3 regions of the Allobosea sp. RIT-PG3_2 genome follow, and region 3 is predicted to be linked to each of the others. Evidence: predicted binding sites of a transcription regulator. Region 3 holds the regulator's gene; each other region holds the start of a gene.
The links. Region 3 encodes LexA, which represses DNA repair genes until DNA is damaged. Its sites were predicted from a motif close to TGTTCNNNNTGTGTTCNG; they were not measured.
Positions count from the first base shown of each region.

Region 1: a site for LexA is predicted at 1,665-1,682, ahead of ssb (single-stranded DNA-binding protein). Genes of this name have one in related genera too.
Region 2: a site for LexA is predicted at 1,423-1,440, ahead of AC2FAN_RS02850 (ImuA family protein). Genes of this name have one in related genera too.

Region 1 is NZ_JBXWCA010000001.1:211,435-214,706, reverse strand. It holds gene AC2FAN_RS00975 (ABC transporter substrate-binding protein) at 1-727, shown strand, start outside; gene AC2FAN_RS00970 (ABC transporter permease) at 682-1,593, shown strand; gene ssb (single-stranded DNA-binding protein) at 1,772-2,326, shown strand; gene AC2FAN_RS00960 (YciI family protein) at 2,699-2,986, opposite strand; gene AC2FAN_RS00955 (sugar ABC transporter substrate-binding protein) at 3,050-3,272, opposite strand, start outside.
Region 2 is NZ_JBXWCA010000001.1:639,379-642,650, reverse strand. It holds gene AC2FAN_RS02855 (pyridoxal-phosphate-dependent aminotransferase family protein) at 1-1,096, shown strand, start outside; gene AC2FAN_RS02850 (ImuA family protein) at 1,455-2,321, shown strand; gene AC2FAN_RS02845 (Y-family DNA polymerase) at 2,227-3,272, shown strand, end outside.
Region 3 is NZ_JBXWCA010000005.1:321,266-324,537, forward strand. It holds gene AC2FAN_RS17235 (ComEC/Rec2 family competence protein) at 1-877, shown strand, start outside; gene lexA (transcriptional repressor LexA) at 871-1,587, opposite strand; gene AC2FAN_RS17245 (molybdopterin molybdotransferase MoeA) at 1,669-2,880, opposite strand; gene moaC (cyclic pyranopterin monophosphate synthase MoaC) at 2,938-3,272, opposite strand, start outside.

The DNA of each region.
Region 1 (3,272 bases), on a different contig from region 3:
CGAGGCCTGGGTGAAGGCTGCCGAGGCCGGCAAGGTCGAGCCGCTCGGCACGGCATTCCCGGACGCAAGCGAAGGCTGGTTCGTGCCGCGCTATCTGGTGTCCGGGCCCGATGCCAAGGCTCCCGATCTCAAAACGGTCGAAGACCTCAAGCGCTACAAGGCGCTGTTCGCCGATCCGGAGGAGCCGGGGAAGGGCCGTTTCTACAACTGCGTCGCCGGCTGGGTCTGCGAGGGCATCAACACCAAGAAGCTCGCGGTCTACGGGCTGGCAGAGGACTTCAGCAATACGCGCGGCGGTTCGAGCGAGGCGCTGGTCGCCGCCATCGAGGCCTCGCTGAAGCGCAAGCGGCCGGTCCTGTTCTATTATTGGGGGCCGAGCTGGCTGCTGGGCGCCTATGATCTCGTCAAGCTCGAGGAGGCACCCTTCGATCCGGCCGTCTGGGCCGAGCTCAAGGCGAGCGACAACCCCAAGCGCGCCACGGCCTATCCGACCAGCAAGGTCGTCATCGGCGCCAATATCGACCTCGCCAAGAAGGCGCCGCAGCTCGCCACTTTCTTCAAGAGCTACGGCACGACCAGCGACATGACCTCGAAGATGCTGGCCGAAGCCCGCGAGAAGGGCGTCACTCCCGAGCAGCAGGCGCTCGTCTTCCTGAAGACGCAGCCGGACATCTGGCGCAAATGGCTGCCGGGGGACATCGCCACGAAGGTCGCTTCCAGCCTGTGACGGCCGGTTTCGTCCCGGAATTCGGCAAGGCGCTGCAGAGCTTCGTCAATCGCGCCGTGGACGCCGTCGTCACCGGCTATGGCGACAGGCTCGACGGCCTCGGCGCCTGGTTGACCGCGCCTGTCCGATGGGTCGAGACGGGCCTTTTGCTCGTCCCGGTGCCGGCTTTCATCCTCGTCGTCGCGGCGGGCGCCTGGCTGGCCAGCAGGCGCATCGGCTTCGTGCTCGCGATGGCCGCGCTGCCTGCGGCGCTGTCCGGGCTGGGTGTCTGGAACGAGGCGATGCAGTCGCTCGCTTTGGTCGTCGTCGCCGTGCTGTTCGTGGTTCTGCTCGGATTGCCGCTCGGCGTGGCGGCGGCGCGGCTGCCGCGTCTCGGCCGTGCGCTCACGCCGCTCTACGACCTGATGCAGACGATCCCGAGCTTCGTCTATCTGATCCCGGTGGCGATGGTGCTCGGGCTCGGCCGGGCGCCGGCTCTGGTGGCGACGCTGATCTATGCCCTGCCGCCTTTCGCAAGGCTGACGGAACTCGGCCTGCGCGGTGTCGATGCCGGGGTCGTCGAAGCCTCGCGCGCACTGGGCTTGCGGCCACGGCAGGCGTTCTGGCTGGTCGAGCTTCCGCTCGCCCGGCCCACCATCCTGCAGGGACTGAACCAGGCGATCATGATGGCGCTGGCGATGGTCGTCGTTGCCTCGATGATCGGCGCCAAGGGGCTCGGCGAGATCGTCCTGCTCGGTCTGCAGCGGGCCGATCCCGGCCTCGGCTTCATCGGCGGGCTCGCCATCGTGCTGCTTGCGGTGCTGTTGGACAGGATGGCGCAGGCCGTCCTCGGTGCGCCGCCCCCATCGGAGACAGAGCGGCCGTGATCGGAATCCGTCCGCTTTTCGATCAACCGGGCGTCACCCGAATCAGCGGGGGAAAACCTCGCCTTGAGACCTTGAACAAAACAGGAACATCGTTGATAATGGATTTGTGGGTCGATAGGGTTCGGCTCCCGGTCATTCGGCCGGTTGTGTGTTTAGTGCGCAGGAAATGGAGCCTCTCATGGCTGGCAGCGTCAACAAGGTCATCATCGTCGGCAATTTGGGGCGGGACCCCGAAGTGCGCCGCCTCGGCAGCGGCGAACCCGTCGTCAATCTGCGCATCGCCACCTCCGAGACCTGGCGCGACAAGCAGAGCGGCGAGCGCAAGGAGCGCACCGAGTGGCACTCGGTCGTGATCTTCAACGAGAATTTGGCGAAGGTGGCCGAGCAGTACCTGAAGAAGGGCTCCAAGGTTTACATCGAGGGCCAGCTCCAGACCCGGAAATGGCAGGACCAGTCCGGCGTCGAGAAATACACCACCGAGATCGTGCTGCAGCGCTTCCGCGGCGAGCTCACCATCCTCGACAGCCGCCAGGGCGGCTCCGAGGAGTACAGCGAGGGCGCCGGCGCGAGCGGCTACGGGGAAGAGCGTTCGGGCGGCAGCTCCTTCGGCCGCTCCAGCGCGATGGGCGGCGGTAGCAGTGGCGGCGCCGCGCGCCAGCCGGCCATGTCGGGCGGCGGCGGTGGCGGCGGGCGCTCCTCGTCGAGCCATCTCGACGACGACATCCCGTTCTAGCGAACGCCTGCCGTAATCTGTAAAGCATTGGCAATAAGGCGCTGTTTTTGCAGCGCCTTATTCGTTGACAAGTGGACTGCCGCCAGCAGCTTCGCGTTTCGTTAGTGCGGCGCTTTGGATTCCGTCAGAATCTCGGCAAATCCGTTCGCTGGTCGAAATTCTCTGGCGGCGGTATCGTTTCATTTTGCCCCGCCGTTTAGGAATTATGCATAGGCGGAGCGGCGCGCCCTGAACCGCGTCGCTCCTGGATGGGCCGCATAATAGCGTACAGACACAGCCTTATCCTCAGTCGAATTCCGGTTGAGCTCGGTCGGTCTGGTCAATCATGGCGCGCCTCCATCAACCGGGACACGACCCCGGCCGATTTCGAGCTTAGCCCTGGCGCCTGATGAAGCCGGTGATCGAGACGCGATCCCAGATGCCTGCGCTATGAAACGGATCTGCTGCATTGAAGCGTTCCACCGCTTCGCGATCCGCGGCTTCCACCACAAAGAGACTGCCGATCATGGTCGAACCGTCGTCGGCGACCAGTGGTCCGGACATCACGATTTTCACGTTCAGTGCGGCGGTATCGGAGAGAAACGCCTTGTGCGCATCGTAGTTGGCGAGACGGGCGTCGAGCGCGCCGGGTTTGTCGAGGGCGTGGATCACGAACAGCATGCGGCGAGGCTCCTATCGGCGGCCGGATGACGTGCCGGCCGCCGCGGTGAGTGAGGTTCCGATCTATTTGCTGGCCATGGCGGCGGCATCGCTCCAGCTCGGGCAGGCTCGCGATTCCAGCGGCGCGTCATAGGGCTGGTAGTTCGAGGCGTTCACCACGGTCGGCTTCAGCACCACTTCCGTCACGGTGGCTTCCTTCCGCAAGGCCCGGATCGCGACCATGGTCCCGATGCAGCCCTGCAGGAAGCCGTTATAGTCGCCCGATGCCAGCAGCTTGCCGGATTTG
Region 2 (3,272 bases), on a different contig from region 3:
ACCAGCGGAGGAACTAAGTTCCGACAGCATCGTGACCCTAACTGAAACGGTTCTCGTCGATCTCAAACGCGTCTTCCGGACTGACGGCGAAACCTTCGTCTACGCCGCCAACGGGCATGGCGGCTGGGAGGCAGCCTTCACCAATGTCCTTTCGCGTGGCGACAAGGTGCTGGTGCTTGAAAGTGGACGCTTCGCCATCGGCTGGGGCGAGATGGCGCGCTTCATGGGCGTTGATGTCGAGATGCTTCCTGGGAGCTGGCGTCGGGCTGTTGATCCCGTCGCAGTCGAGGCTCGGCTGCGCGCCGATACGCAGCACACGATCAAGGCTGTGATGGTCGTTCAGATCGATACCGCCGCCGGCATCGTCAATGACATCCCCGCGATCCGAAGGGCCATCGACGCCGCGGGCCATCCTGCCCTCTTCATGGTCGATGCCATCGCATCGCTGGCCTGCATGGAATTCGAGATGGATGCCTGGCGCATCGATGTCGCTGTCTCCGCCTCACAGAAGGGACTGATGTCATCGCCAGGCCTGGCTTTCGTTGCGGCCAACGACAAAGCCCTTGTCGCTCACAAGCGCGCCGACCTGCGCACCGGCTATTGGGACTGGAGCGGTCGGATGAACGTGCTCGCCTACATGAAACATTGCGGGACCGCGCCGGAGCACCTGCTCTTTGGACAGCGTGCAGCGCTCGACATGATCTTCGAGGAGGGGCTGGAGGCAATCTGGCGCCGCCACACCGCCCTTGCCAAGGCGACACATGCTGCCGTCGATCTCTGGACGAGTGGTCAGGCTCTGGCTTTCGGAGTCACGGAGGCAACCGAGCGAGCGCCGTCCGTGACGGCGGTCCTGACGCCTAGCGTAGACGTAGGGGTCATCACCGCCTTCGCACGCGATATCTGTGGCGTGACGCTTGGCCTGGGCATAGGAGACTATCACAACAAGGCCTTCCGTATCGCCCACATGGGCCATTTCAACGCTGCAGCCTTGCTGGGCGCGCTCGGAGCAGTTGAGATGGCGCTTCAGGCGAGAGAAATCCCGCACGGCTCTGGCGGTGTCGCGGCAGCAATCGCCAGCTTAGCCGCCGCAGCGTGAAAGAGGCTGCGATTCTATCGCGGGAGCCTCGAACAGACAGGGTTTCCCTACAGGCGGCCGATTCACTGAAGCAACTCCTGTCCTCGCCGGCCCCGGCGCTGGGTCCAAACTCAGGGACGCGGCCAAGCATGGCGTCGAGGTGATCGATGAAGGCGGCTGGTTCGATCTGATAGGCGGTTGAGGCCGTAAAAGGGCTGTGCCGACAAACTATGGGCGCAAATGCCGACATACTACCCTTTCCAGCCGACAAACTTTGCGTATCGCACACAGGGACGAGTCGGAGTTCGGAAGACTCGACTCGCCTTCCGGCGCGGTGCGTTTTATAAAAGAACAAAGAGAGAACAATTTTCGAGTTTCCATGCCAGCAGCGACCGCCCAGACCCTGTCCGATCTGCGCCGCAGCCTCGCCGAGGCGGCTTTGCGGGCTGGCCCTGTCGCGGGTGGGCGGATCGGCCTTGGCGTGCCTTCGCTCGACGAAGCCCTGAGCGGCGGGCTCGCGCGAGCGGCGCTGCATGAGGTCTATGCCGCCGAGGTCGCCGATCTCGCGGCCGCGACCGGCTTTGCGCTCGGGATCGCCCTGCGGGCTGGGCACGGAGAGGGCGAGGTGCCAGAGCGCCCGATCCTCTGGGCGCGGCAGGATTTCGTCGATGCCGAAGCCGGCCGATTGCATGCGCCGGGGCTGAACGAGCTTGGCCTCGATCCCTCGCGCCTCCTGCTGGTGCGGGCGCGCGACGGCGAGGGCGTCTTGCGGGCGGGTGCCGAGGCGGCGCGCTGCTCTGCGTTAGGCGCCGTGCTGATCGAGCCCTGGGGTGAGCCGCGCCCTTTCGACCTGACGGCGAGCCGGCGCCTCGCTTTAGCTGCCGAAGGCGCGGGCGTGCCGGTCCTGCTGCTGCGGGTGGCGGCTGCGGAGGCGCCGAGCGCAGCCCGCACGCGCTGGCAGGTGCGGGCGCTCGCTTCGCGGGCGCTGGAGGCCAATGCCCCCGGCGCTCCGGCTTTCGCCGTGAGATTGCTGCGCCAGCGCGGCGGCGCGGCGGAACGTGAGTGGCGTGTGGAGTGGGACCGTGACCGACGATCTTTCGAGGAACGCAGCGTTTTCGACCGTTCCGACAGACTGGCAATCCGGACAGACCATGCCGCGCCGCTATCTCGCCCTCTGGTTCCCCTATCTGGCGACGGACAGGTTGCGGCGGACGGGCACGATTCCGGGCTTCGGCGCGCCGGCTGAAAAGCCCCATGTCCTGGTCGAGACGCAGCACAATGCGCTGCGCATCGTCGATTGCGACAGACGCGCCGTCAGGCTCGGTCTGACGCGCGGGCTGACCCTGGCCGATGCCCGTGCCCGCATCCCCGATCTCGTCGCGCTGGAGGCGCAGCCGCAGGCGGATCTGCATTTTCTGGAGGAGGTCGCGAGTGTCTGCGACCGCTTCACGCCGCTGGTCGCGCTCGACGCCCGCGACGGCCTCCTGCTCGACATCACCGGCTGCTCCCATCTGTTCGGAGGCGAGGAAGGGCTCGTTGCCCGCGTCGACCACGTCATGCGCCGGATCGGTCTTGGGCTGAAGACCGCCATCGCCGGCACGCCCGATGCCGCCCGTTCCTGCGCCCGTTTCGGGCAGGGCGGCATCATCGCTCCGGGGCGGGAGGAAGTGACGCTGCGCCCGCTCCCGGTCAACGCGCTCGATATCGAGGCGGAGACCGTGATCGCGCTGTCGCGGGCCGGCCTCAAGACGTTGGCAGATCTCGCCGAACGCCCGTCCGAGACGCTTTCGGCCCGCTTCGGCGAGGCGCTGGCGACTAAGCTAAGGCGCACGCTCGGCCGAGAGGATCGCCGCATCACCCCCTTGCGGCCGCCGCCCAATTGCGTGGTCGAGCGCCAATTCGCCGAGCCTTTCGCCGATACCGCGAGCCTTGAGGCGGTCGTCGTCCGGCTGATCGGGGAGGCGGCGCGGGTCCTGGAGGCGCGCGGCGAAGGCGGGCGCGTCTTCGAGATCGGCTTTTTCCGCAGCGACGGGGCCGTCCGCCGCCTCGCCATCGAGACCGGCCGGCCCTCGCGCGATGCGAAGGCTTTGCTCAGGCTCTATCGCGAGCGCATCGAGGCGCTGGCCGATCCGCTCGATCCCGGCTTCGGCTTCGACGCGGTCAAGCTCGCGGTGCCGATCTGCGAGCCGCTGACGGA
Region 3 (3,272 bases):
TCACTTCCAGACCTTCAATCCCTTCGGCCTGCTCGGCAACGCCATGGCGCTGCCCTTCGTCTCGCTCTTCGTCATGCCGGCGGCGGTCTTCGGCGTTTTGGCCTATCCCTTCGGGCTGGATTGGCCGGCCTGGGCGCTGATGGGGCTCGCCTCGGATGTCGTGCTGAAGGTGGCGCACTGGGTCGCGGCCATCGACCATTCAACGGTGATGATCGCGGCCTTCGGTCCCGCCGTGCTCGTCTGCTTCGTTCTGGCGTTGCTCTGGCTGACGCTCTGGACAACGGCCTGGCGCTGGCTCGCGGCCATCCCGCTGATGTTCGGCGTCGCCGTCGCCGGCAAGCCCGAGCGTCCGGAGATCCTGATCGAACGCGACGGCTCCGGCCTCGCGCTGCGCGGCGCCGATGGCCGGCTGGCCATCGCCGGAAAGCCCAGCCGCTTTGTCTTGCAACAATGGCTCGCGTCCGATGGTGACAGCCGCTCGCCGGATGATCCGACGCTGCGGGCCGGCATCGTTTGCGACACCCTGGGCTGCATCGGCCGCACGGCCGATCAGCGCACCGTGTCTTACACGCGCGATCGGCTCGCAATCATCGAGGACTGCCTCCGCGCCGACCTCGTCGTCACCGCGATTCCCTGGAGCGGCGCCTGCAAGGCGAGGTTGATCAGCCGTGGCGCGCTGAGCCGCGACGGGGCGACCTCGCTCTATCGAACAGCGACAGGCTGGAGCAGCCATGTCTCGGAGCAGGGCGCCGCAGACCGTCCCTGGAGCCGCCGCCGCGAGCAGCCGCAGCCCGCGCCGCGGGCCAACAATCAGCCGCCCACCAACCCGGCATCGGTGTCCGTCGACAGCGACGCCGACATCGAACGGCTTCAGTAGCGCCGCATCAGATTGACGAGACGGCCCTGGATCTTGACCCGGTCCGGTCCGAGCACGCGGGTCTCGTAGGCCGGGTTCGCCGCTTCGAGCGCGATCGAGGAGCCGCGCTTGCGCAGCCGCTTGAGGGTAGCCTCTTCGTCGTCGATCAGCGCCACGACGATATCGCCGGTATTGGCCGTGTCCTGCCTGCGGATGACGACCGTGTCGCCGTCGAGAATGCCGGCCTCGACCATCGAATCGCCACGCACTTCGAGCGCGTAATGCTCGCCGGAGCCGAGCATGTCGGGCGGCAGTGAGACGGTGTGGCTGCGGCTCTGGATCGCCGAGATGGGCGTGCCGGCGGCGATGCGCCCCATGACCGGAATCGCGATGGAGGAACGGCTGTCCTCATCGGCTCCGGAACCCGGGCGTGGCTTGCCGAGGCTGGGCTGCGATCCGAGACCGCCCTGGACGATGGCCGGGCTGAAGCGGGGGCGCTGCTGCGGAGCGCCGAGACCATCGGGCATCTTGATGACTTCGAGCGCGCGCGCCCGGTTGGGCAGGCGGCGGATGAAGCCGCGCTCCTCCAACGCCATGATCAACCGGTGGATGCCGGATTTCGAGCGCAGATCGAGCGCGTCCTTCATCTCGTCGAAGGAGGGCGGCACCCCGCTCTCGCGCAAGCGTTCCTGGATGAAGCGCAGGAGTTCGTGTTGCTTGCGTGTCAGCATGGTTGCCGCCAGCCCCTCAAAGCGCAGATTCGAAACAAAGCACGAACACCATACGCGTTCTGCTTGTGTTCCGCAAGCGGCCTACCGCAGCGGCAGGATCCGGCAGGGATCGCCCGTTTTGGCCGCGTCGGCGAAGGCGGGGCGGATCGTCAGCGCCTGGGCTCGCGCCAGCGTGCCGAGCATCGAGGAATCCTGCCGGCCGAAAGGCGTCGCCACCCATCCCTCCGGGGTCAACGCCAGCTCGGAACGCAGATAATCCTCGCGTTCGTCATTCCCCGGCATGTCGCGTCCCAGGACGGCCGGGATGCTCCGGTCCCGATCCGCATCGGCCATGCCGAGCAAAGCCTCGATCAGCGGCAGCACGAAAAGGTGGCCGCAGACGATCGAGGAGACCGGATTGCCGGGCAGGCCGACCACGACCATGCGGCCGAGCCGGCCGGTCATCATCGGCTTGCCGGGCCGCATCGCGATCTTCCAGAAGCCGAGCTCCATGCCCGCCCGCGTCAGAGCCTCCTGCACGAGGTCATGGGCGCCGACGGAGGCGCCGCCGAGCGTGATCAGCACATCGGCATCGGCGGCCTCGGCCTGTCCGATCTTGGCGGCGAGATCGGCATGATCGTCGCGGGCGATACCGAGATCGAGGGGAGCGCCACCGGCTTTCTCGACCAGCGCGGCGAGTGAAAACGAGTTCGAGGCGACGATCTGGTCGCGCCCGACGGGCTCGCCGGGAGCGACCAATTCGTCGCCGGTGGCGAGGATCGCGACGCGGGGCTTGCGCCGCACCGGCAGAGCCGGATGCCCCATCGCCGCCGCGAGCCCGAGCGCGGCGCTGTCGAGCACGCGCCCGGCCGCCAACAGGACATCGCCTTCGTGGAAATCGAGCCCGGCGGCGCGCAGGAACTTGCCCTTGGTCGGCGGCACGCGCACCCGGATCGCGGGGCTGTCGACGCCGTCGGCATCTTCCTGGATCAGGATGGTGTCGGCGCCGGCCGGCATCGGTGCGCCGGTGAAGATCCGCACTGCCTGGCCCGGCCCGACGCCGCCCTCGAAAGCCCGGCCGGCGGCGGATTCGCCGATCACGGCGAGGCTGACGCCTTCCGCCATGTCGTCACCGCGAACCGCGTAGCCGTCCATGGCCGAGTTGGCGAAGGGCGGCTGGGTGCGCAGCGCCTTCACGTCGGCGCCGAGCACGCGCCAGCCGCATTGGGCGAGCGGCAGGGTCTCGGTTCCGGTCGGCCCCGGAATGCTGTCGAGCAACGCCTTGCGCGCGACGGGGACCGGGGTGAGCGCCATTAGAGCATAATGCCGAAAAGTGGGAACCGGTTTTCGGGCGACATCATGCTCACTCCTCTAACCAGCCTTCGCGTCGTAGTCGCCGGACTGGCCGCCGGATTTGTGCACGAGCCGGATATTCTCGATCCGCATCGCCCGGTCGACCGCCTTGACCATGTCGTAAACGGTGAGGCAGGCGACCGAGACGGCGGTCAGCGCCTCCATCTCGACGCCGGTCTGGCCGGTCATCTTGACCTCGGCGCGCACGCGCACACCCGGAAGCGCCTCGTCGAGATCGAGATCGACCGCGATCTTGCTCAGCAGCAGCGGATGGCAGAGCGGGATCAGCTCATGCGTGCGCTTGGCCGCCATGATGCCGGCGAGCCGCGCCGTGCCGAGCACGTCGCCCTTCT